2 regions of the Trichocoleus sp. Lan genome follow, and region 1 is predicted to be linked to the other one. Evidence: predicted binding sites of a transcription regulator. Region 1 holds the regulator's gene; the other holds the start of a gene.
The links. Region 1 encodes NtcA, which controls nitrogen genes in cyanobacteria. Its sites were predicted from a motif close to TTTGTANNNNNNNNTACAAA; they were not measured.

Region 1 (5,016 bases):
GACGGTGACGATGACATCCGTTTCGCCCGTCTTGCGGGGAACCCTTGCCATGCGAGGAGACAAAAGCTGTTCAATGCTTGGAGAAGGTGTAAATTGGCGATCGCGTGCCTGCATCGCAGATGCTCACTCAAGAAAATAAAGTTAAGTTTATTATCCTACGTTACTGAGCATCTGGGAGACGCGAAAGCCTTAAAAATGCAAAATTAAAAATTAAAAATTAGCAGAATCTTTGCTTTTTAATTTTTAATTTTTAATGTTTGATTCTTTTTACATCCCCATAATCTCGTATCCCGCATCGACATACAGCACCTGACCTGTAATGCCACTTGCCAAATCGCTACACAAGAAAGCAGCCGCATTTCCCACTTCTTTCTGAGTTACAGTGCGTCGCAGCGGTGCTACTTCCTCAACGTGATGGATCATATCCAGGATGCCACCTACCGCCGACGATGCCAAAGTGCGGATGGGACCTGCCGAAATTGCATTCACGCGAATATTCTGTGGACCTAATTCAGATGCCAGGTAACGGACACTCATTTCCAATCCAGACTTGGCAATTCCCATGACGTTGTAGTTGGGGATCACCTTAACGCCGCCTAGATAAGTCAGCGTGACAATGCTGCCACCTTCTGTCATCAGTGGTTTTGCTGACCCAGCAAGTTGCACCAGAGAATAGGTACTAATTTCTAGAGCTTGGGTGAAGCCAGCGCGGGTAGTGTTGCTAAAATCACCTGATAAATCTTCCTTGTTCGCAAAAGCAAGACAATGGATCAGGATGTCTAGCTTGCCCCACTTATCGCGGATGGCGTCAAATGTAGACTGAATTTGGGTCTCATTCTGGACATCGCAGGGTAAAAATAAGCTGGGGTTGAGGGGTTCTACCAACTCTGCCACTTTTTTTTCAAAGCGGCCTCGGTCGTCTGGCAGGTAAGTCACTCCTAGATTCGCACCCGCTTGGTGCAGTTGCTGAGCAATCCCCCAGGCGATCGATCGATTGTTGGCAATGCCGGTGACAAGGGCGTTTTTTCCGGTTAAATCTAGCATAAATGTCGATTTTGAAGGCAATATTAGAGGATATCCGATTTAGGGGAGTATTCAAGATCGCGATCGCCCGGAGCAAGGCTGTCTAGTACGGGTAAGGAGCGTGCCTCCTTACTCACCATGCATCCCACCCGATAGCGCAGATACTGTCAAGATATCAACATTTTCCGTCATAATCTTACTTGCCTTGAGCAGGGAGAGAACTAAAGAAGGTAGCCGGGGAAACTACTTTAAAATTTTGTATCAAATAGCACAAAAACCGCTTGGAAGTCAGTTTATCTGTGTCTAATGTCAGAAAACTCTCATAGTTGTTTTGCTATGGTTAAAGTTCCTCCGACAGAAAGTTGCAGAAGTCTGTAGGGCAGCATTTAGGAAAAAGGAAGTGGCAGTGACGCAAGATAGACCGCTAGCAGCTGTGTTCCGTCAACTGGGAGGTGGGGCGTTTCCACCCGTGGTGGAAACTTTTGAGCGGGGCAAGACGATCTTTTTCCCAGGAGACCCGGCTGAACGGGTATACTTTTTGCTCAAAGGTGCAGTAAAGCTGTCTCGCGTGTATGAAGCTGGGGAAGAAATTACCGTGGCGCTGCTGCGAGAAAACAGCGTTTTTGGAGTACTGTCCTTAATTACAGGGCATCGTTCGGATCGGTTTTATCACGCTGTAGCATTTACGCCAGTGGAGCTGCTTTCGGCACCGATCGATCAGGTAGAGCAATCGCTCAAGGATAATCCGGAGCTATCGATGTTGATGCTGCGAGGGCTTTCTTCGCGCATTTTGCAAACAGAAATGATGATTGAGACATTAGCTCACCGAGATATGGGATCGCGCTTGGTGAGTTTTCTATTGATTCTGTGCCGTGATTTTGGCGTTCCTACCGCCAATGGAATTACGATCGATCTGAAGCTTTCTCATCAAGCGATCGCAGAAGCAATCGGCTCCACCAGGGTAACTGTCACCCGCTTACTGGGAGATTTGCGGGAGGAAAAAATGATTTCTATCCACAAGAAAAAAATTACGGTACACAACCCAGTTACACTGAGTCAGCAGTTTACTTGAAAACAGCTAGAGGCTCTCGTCAGGTTGTAGGTTAGGTTGTTGGTTAAAACGGCATGGTAGCGCGAGCAGGTTATCCAGTTTTAACATTTAGTCGGGAGTTGAGTTAAAAGGTGTCAGGTTTTAAGCGGATAGTTTTCAACCTTCCAACCTTTAACCTTTCCGATTTCACCTTCGATCTTTAATTCCTGTTAACCCTTTCTCTAGCCTGCGATGCGATAGGCTGTAACTGGAATGACTGTAGCAGACAATGACCGACAGTGCGCTCTTCCTGATTTTGTCTATTTTAGTGTTGGGAAGCGTCATCGCAACGGTAGGCGATCGCATTGGCACGCGCGTGGGAAAAGCACGCCTGTCGTTGTTCAATCTGCGTCCCCGCAAAACAGCTGTTTTGGTAACGATTCTGACAGGGCTAACGATTTCTGCCTCAACACTAACAATCATCTTCGCGACCAGCGAACAATTGCGGATTGGAGTTTTTAGACTCCAAGAAGTGCAGAAAAAACTCAAGACAGCAAGTAAGGATATTGCTAAAGCGAACGAGCAGAAACGGAAAACCGAAAGCGAACTTGCTAAAACCGCCGCCCAAAAAGAGCAAGTAGAGAAGGAACTCGCTCAAGCTCGCACCCAGCAATCTGTCGCTCAGCAGCGCTTAGATGCGATTAATCGATCTTTGGCAGCTGCGCTGGCTAAACAAGGCCAGACGGAGGCGCAACTAAATCAGACTCAAAGCGAACTGACCCGGGTTGCCAGCAGCTTTCAGCAAACCCAAAAACAGCTTACATCTGTCTCAGGGCAAGCCAAGACGCTACGTTCCGAAATCCAACAACTTCAAGCAGAACGCCAAGAACTCCTCCAGCAGCGAAATCAAGTCAGAGCTGAAATTACTGAATTCAAAGCGAAAGTGACTCAGCGCGACCAAAAAATTGCCCAGCAAGACCGAGCAATTAGCCAACGCGATGAGCAAATTCTCAAGCGGGATCAAGCCCTTGTCGAACTTGATGAGAAACTTGCTGCCTTTCGGAAGAGCCTGAGCGATCGCGATGAGCAAATTGCCCAGCGAGACAAAGCCTTATCTCTACTTGACAACAAAATTTCTCAACGAGATGAGGTGATTGCCCAGCGAGAAAATCGCCTTAAAGAACTCGAAAAACAACAAGCTTCCCTAGAGCAGGAAGTGGCAACCTTAGAACAGTATTACCAGTCTTATCAAACTTTGCGTCAGGGTAGTCTGGCACTGCTGCGCGGTCAGGTTCTGGCGGCTGGCGTTTTTCGTATTGTCGAGCCAGCCGCAGCCCGACAGGTCATTGAGCAGCTATTACGGGAAGCGAATCGGACAGCGATTAAAGCGACCCAACCCGGTCTCAACAAGGTGGCGAACGAACGGGTCGTGCAAATTACAGAGGCACAGGTCGAGCAACTGATCAACCAGATTCAGGATGGTCGAAACTATGTAGTCCGAGTTTTTTCGGCTGGTAACTATGTCCAGGGAGAAAAGCAGGTACAAGTCTTTGCAGACGCCGCACCCAATCAAGTTGTATTCCGCACTGGTGAAGTCGTAGCAACGACATCTGCCGATCCTTCAAACATGACCGACCAACAAATTCGGCAGCGGATTGACCTGCTGCTTGGAGCATCCCAGTTCCGAGCCACTCGCGCGGGGATTTTAGGAGATACAGTTCAGGTTGGCGACAATCGAATTGTTAGCTTGATTCGGTTTATCGAGCAGTTGAAAAAGCACAATAAGCCGATTTCTCTGAAAGCGGTCGTGGCAGAGGACGCCTATATTGCCGGACCCATGAAATTAAATTTGGAGGCAGTTGAAGACGGAGAAGTTGTGGTGAGGATGTAATTTATTAGTCATGAGTGATGAGATGATGACTAATGGCAATTAACCATTCGTAAATTAGCAATTAGCCAATTCAGATGATTTTAGGGTTCGATCCAGGGCGCGATAAGTGTGGTTTAGCCGTAGTGGGGAAAGACAATTCTCTGCATTACCACGAGGTTGTACCGGCAGAAGCAGCGATCGCAACGATCCTTGACTTATGTGAAGAGTACCCGATTGATACTTTGGTGATGGGCGATCAAACCACTTCCAAAAGTTGGAAAAAGAAACTTCAGCAATTTCCAACGTCGGTGCCGATTGTCCTGGTAGATGAGCGCTACAGTACATTGGAAGCACGCGATCGCTATTGGCAAATGTACCCTCCCCAAGGTTTAGGACGCCTGATTCCCCAAGGTATGCGGAGTCTCCCCCGACCAATTGATGACATTGTTGCTATCCTCCTGATCGAAAGATACATGAAGCAACGAGAGACTAGGAACTAGGAAACTCTGCCATTCTTGACTTTCTTAATTTAAACCGAACTCAAAACTCAAAACTCAAAACTTTTAAAGTTCCGCCCGGATCGTAAACGCATAGTCTCCTCCAGGCTCTAGCTGGTAATCTTTCTGTTCTAAAAATCGACCCAGAGGTTCCTGAATTAAAGCGCGTCCCAAAGAAGGTGTCACCGACAATTGACCCTGTCGGAAACACCACTGGAACTGCCATTCATATTCCGCCGCCGTGACTTCGCCTGCTAGAAAGCCCCGTTGCCAGGAAAGATGGGTAATTCGGACGTGGGCAGTAGTTTGGGGTAAACGCTTAGAACTCACAATCGCTGTGCCGATCAAATACCTATTAGCAGCAACAATACTAAACTTATTGCGATCGCCTTCGAGATAACATCATTCTCACAGCTGATACTGAGCTGGCACGAACCGTGTAAAAATATCCCTCTGGATATGGAAAGTGCCAGACTAGATCCGTATTGACTAGGATGAAAGAAGAGTAACATCTGAGGACAAAAGGTGCAATTTTGAGTCGTTTATCGTCTGACCGAACCCCAAATGCCAGCCAGTTCCCTTCACAAACCCCGGAC
Region 2 (5,016 bases), on a different contig from region 1:
TCGCGTGAGTTAACCAAGTCAGGATTGCTTTCCATTCTATGAATAGAGTCAAGCGCCAACTTTAACTTTTTCTGGAGGTCTTTGACTTTAAAATCCTGGATCTTGGCTTTCTTTGCCATCTCATCCTTTTTAAGCTTGACAAATACTGCCCCAGCAATGAGAAGTAACAGCAGTCCTCCGGAAGTGTACATCCAGATGGGCGCAGGTTGAGCGTTGGCGGCTGCGGCTGCTGGTTGGGCGGTTTGAGTTTTTTTGGCAGGGGCTTTAGGTTGAGCCTTCTTGGCAGGGGTTTGAGCCAATCGCAAGTCTACAATAAGGAACGGAGTGGACATAGTCGCTAGCCTAAAAAAATTCATGTCTATTTTCAGGATGCCCAAAAAAGCAGAAATTACAAAGTAAAAAGTATGAAAGATAAATAATCAAGTGTGAAATTCTGTCAAATCCTTTTTCGGAAAGCGGCTCGACTCTTAGTTTAGACCCAAATCACACTTCATTAGAGCTGACTTTAACGTGCTGTTAGCGCAAAGGCGCGATCGCGCGGACTAGGCAAAACTACAGAGACTTTCATTGTTGGGTGTGAAGTACGCTCAGGGGAGCTTTTGCAAAAATACCGATTGGCAAGACTCTCTAAAACTCTTGAAACCCTTGAAAAGTCGTAGCGATCGCCAAAACACCTTCCTCAAGGATCGGTAGTCGGAATTGTTTAGCGATCGCCAAACAGCAATCCCTGTGTTATTCAGTTGCTTCACTGGCAAGATATCAGCCAATAGGGAAAGCAGCCCCAGTCTGGGGCTGCTTTCCCTATTGGCTAAGAATGAGAGTATCTGGATTCTGCCCGATCTTATCTTTGGGCGCTGCTGCCAAGCTGATTCCAGGTTTGGATCACCTTCTCTAAAGGTGCAGGCAAACTCCCTTGATTAATCTCGGTGTAGCGAACTGTACCTTTGCGGCTGCTAAGGGTGTAGGTGATGTGATCGGCAGCACCGCTGGGTGCTGGGTAGCTTAGGTTCTTAAATTGGGCAAATTGCTGCCGTTCTAGCATTTGCTGAAACTGTCGTACCTGTTGCACAGGAATGCGGAGAACGCTACGTTCGGAGTCATTAGCATCGCCGATGCGAACCCGCATCAAGCTTCCGTCATTCAATAAAACAGTTTCGTAGGTTCTGCCAGTAAAACCGCCACTGGCAATCGCTCGAAACACCACATTTTTATCTAAGGATGGTGGTAGTTCGCTAGTCGGGATTGGCGTCGGCTTGAGGATGCCAGCATCGCTTAGTTTACTTGCTGCTTGATTGAACTTAATAATGGAACCATCGCTGTTGGTGTGATAAACCAACAGTTGTAGCTTGCTTTGTACAGTTACCTGCCACCCAGGTATTGCATTAGTAAGACAACTCTCGTTAATACCGCCCAAACCCAGACAGCTATCCCAATTGTACTGTTGAGCTTGAACGATGCTCAGTTCGGTAGTGGGCACTTTGAACTGTCTGGAAGCTTCCCTTAAGACTGCATCTCGAACGGAATTCGGCAAACTCGCGAGTTGATCCACCTTCACTACAGAACCAGCTGCATTCGTGCGATAGACCAAGCGTTTTCCGCTTGCTTCTACCGTCACCTGCCACCCTTCTACTGTCGCTGGCGCACACAAAATATCAGGTGCGTAAATCCCTAGACACGCATCAGGCCAGGTTTTTTGTTCTGCTTGGACGACGCGAATCTGGTTGACCGGCAAACCCAACTGCGTGGAGGCATCGGCGATAACAGCATTGGCAACTGATTTGGGGAAGTTTGCGGGGATGTTACTGGCAGGAGTATTCGACTTTTCTAAGCGTAAAACTTGCCCTGTAGAATTGGTGTGATAAACCCAAGTTTTATTACTGCTAGACACGACAACGCGCCAACCGGGAACTAATGCTTGGGTACAAAATTCACCCGATTTCGGAAGTCCCAAACAGCCATCGTTCCAAGTTTCCTGACTAAACTGAGTAATCTTGAGCTTTCCCGGAGCGATGCCAGTTTGACGCGACAAATCTTGACGAACAGCGTTAGCAATTCGAGGTGGTAAGCGATTCGCTTGCTTACGGTCAAGATTTTGCCCCACTTTCTGGTCTTTAACCTTAACCAGTCTGGTGATAGACTCAGAAAGTCTGGCTGGGGCAGCAAATGCGGTTTCTAACAGTGTCAGACCTGCGCCTAAAGACAGGACGCCAGTTAGAACTAAAACGGCAAAAATTCGCTCGGACTGGTGAACTGTTTCACCGGGGTTTACGGCTTTGGAGTGGTTTTTGAAAATCTGTCTCATAGAAACCTCAATAGAGTTGTTTTTGCAAGCGGAGAGCGTGTTAGGTGAGACGAGCGGCACTCCAACGCTCATCGAATGCATATAGCAGATAAAACGCTTGACGCTGCTATCGTGCGAGTTAGTTCCGCTGTTTCGTTCACCTGAATGGGTGATTTTTTACAAGTTTCAGATAGCGATCGCCAGCCAAAAAATTTAACTTCTGCAAAAACAGGTTTCTATAATCGTGTAGGCGTTTATTTATTTCAGCAAGGGAGCGATCGCGATGACTGTGTTGGTAGTCGCTACGGGAAATCCAGGTAAGCTGCGAGAGATGCAGACATATTTAAGCGGATTTGGCTGGGAACTGACCCTGAAGCCAGAGGAACTGGAGATTGAGGAGTCGGGTGACACCTTCATGGCTAACGCTTGTCTGAAGGCATCCCAGGTGGCACAGGCGACTGGAGAGTGGGCGCTCGCAGATGATTCTGGCTTGGAAGTAGACGCCTTAGAGGGTGCACCCGGTATTTATTCCGCGCGTTACGGCAAAACCGACCCCGATCGAATTGAACGCCTGTTGAATGAACTCGGCAACGAACTGAATCGGGAAGCGCAATTTGTTTGTGCGATCGCGATCGCTCGTCCCGATGGCGCGATCGCCCTGCAAGCCGAAGGAGTCTGCCGCGGCGAAATTCTCCACGCCCCTCGCGGTACGGGAGGATTCGGCTACGATCCGATTTTTTACGTTCCCAAAGAGCAAATGACCTTTGCGGAAATGACTCCTGAGTTGAAGCGCCAGTGGAGCCATCGCGGTCAAGCTTTTAAAATTCTCTTACCCCAGCTACAGACGTTAAAGACTGAGGATTGAGTCCAGAAGTTAGAAATCCAGCAACCAGAAATCAGAATTTTGCGATCGCCAAAAATTCTAATTTCTGATTTTTTATTACTCCTGACCTCTAGCCTTGATGACTCAGCCTTCAGTCCTCAGTCCTCAGTCCTGATGACTCAGTCCTCAGCCCTCAGTCCTAACTTAGACAGCTTCCAGATTCTTTTCCCCCGTCCGAATTCTGATGACCTGCTCTACCGGGCTGACAAAAATCTTACCATCACCGATTTCACCCGTTCGGGCAGCGGCAATGATTTTCTCAATCACCATATCAACCTGGCTATCTTCAACAACGATCTCTACTTTAAGTTTTTGCAGAAACTCAACCGTGTACTCGGAACCGCGATAGCGTTCGGTTTGGCCTTTCTGCCGCCCAAATCCTCGGACTTCAGAAACGGTCATTCCTACAATTCCCGCGTTGACTAGCGCAATTTTAACTTCGTCGAGTTTAAAAGGCCGGATAATCGCTTCAACTTTTTTCAAGCTTCTAACTCCTCAGTTCGTTCTGGATTTGATCTGTACAATCAATTTGTACAACCAAAGGTACTCGTAAAGCGGCGGCTATGTTTTATCACTGCTCAAACAAAGTTTTTTGTATTATATGATACATATTGCTCTTCACTCCCACTAGAGGCATCCATTGTGCCAACCCTAACTAACGGGTTTTGCTGGATATCACTGACTCGTTAACTTGACAGATGTGACTGGACAGTTGACTAGACAGCGTTGACTAAACAGTACAGTGAAGATGCGCGGGTTTGAAAATATTTGCCCCGACTTGTATCAAAGCGGTTGTTCCAGGCAAATGCACCCGGTTCTTCCGACTCTAGCAGAGTCAATCTTTCAGCCGTCAACCAGCAAGCTTAACGACTATTATTCAAAAGCGGACGCACAATCAAAAAGCCAGTACCAAACGCTGTCGCCACAATCAAAAAGATGACGATGATTAACCACCAGCCACTCACATCTGCGGAACGCTCTGGCTGAGTTGGGCGACGATACCGACCTTCTTCCTGTTCGATTACCAAGCTTTCTGAAAAATCAGCTAGTGGTGCTGGTTCAGCTTTGGGCGGGGGAGGGGGTATAACTTCCACTGGCGGAGCGATCGCAGCCGAACGAGGAGGACGAGGAGGCTGCGGAGGACGCCGCTTAGGTGTTGCGTTTGGTGCAGTCCGAATTTCCGGTTCAATGGGGGGAGGGGGAACTTCAACTCGGCTCCCGGAGGGAAACGAAGTAACTACCTGTTGTGCGTGCAAAGCTGACTGAACAACTTTTTCGATTTCTTGGCGCAGCTGTTGATTTTCTTTAGCTAACTGCTGATTTTGGGAATTCAGCGAGTCCAGCATCGCTTGCGCTGTTTGTAACTCTGCTGAGAGTTCTTTGTAAACCGAAATTGGCACTGAGGGACGGTAGGTATTCATTGGGCTTTGGGGAGTCTGCTCAGAAATATAAGCATTTTGCATTGGCGAGCGGGTCGAGGGATTAGACATCATGGATTTAGTTTAAGTTTGGTAAGGCAACAATAATGGAAAGTGAGGCGACTCTGACAGCCATTTTTTAACAAATTTGCTATTTAATCAACTAGGAATATGCCCCAATCGATCTTTACGGTGTCATTGCTATAACCTTTGTATTCTCCGATTGTTTTAATTCTCCGATTGTAGGAGGGGGAAAAAGTGTCCCACTGGACCCTGACCCTGACCAATGGCTAAAGCGTATTTTAGAGCAGTAGTGACGTAATCCTTGGCTTTTTGAACCGCAGACCACCGATCTTTGCCCAGGGATAGATTAGCCGCGATCGCGCTACTGAGCGTACACCCCGTGCCGTGAGTGTTTGTTGTCTCTACAGTAG

Region 2: NDA03_RS02670 (P-II family nitrogen regulator) is a predicted target of NtcA. The motif match lies at 3,756-3,775, and genes of this name have one in related genera.

Annotation. Positions count from the first base shown of each region.
Region 1 covers NZ_JAMPKA010000003.1:147,709-152,724, forward strand. The annotation lists gene hisB (imidazoleglycerol-phosphate dehydratase HisB) at 1-114, opposite strand, end outside; gene fabI (enoyl-ACP reductase FabI) at 268-1,044, opposite strand; gene ntcA (global nitrogen regulator NtcA) at 1,424-2,095, shown strand; gene NDA03_RS03695 (DUF3084 domain-containing protein) at 2,343-3,944, shown strand; gene NDA03_RS03700 (pre-16S rRNA-processing nuclease YqgF) at 4,019-4,423, shown strand; gene NDA03_RS03705 (DUF3146 family protein) at 4,487-4,750, opposite strand.
Region 2 covers NZ_JAMPKA010000002.1:269,444-274,459, reverse strand. The annotation lists gene NDA03_RS02685 (hypothetical protein) at 1-332, opposite strand, end outside; gene NDA03_RS02680 (hypothetical protein) at 842-2,302, opposite strand; gene rdgB (RdgB/HAM1 family non-canonical purine NTP pyrophosphatase) at 2,565-3,146, shown strand; gene NDA03_RS02670 (P-II family nitrogen regulator) at 3,309-3,647, opposite strand; gene NDA03_RS02665 (hypothetical protein) at 4,028-4,657, opposite strand; gene thiD (bifunctional hydroxymethylpyrimidine kinase/phosphomethylpyrimidine kinase) at 4,811-5,016, opposite strand, start outside.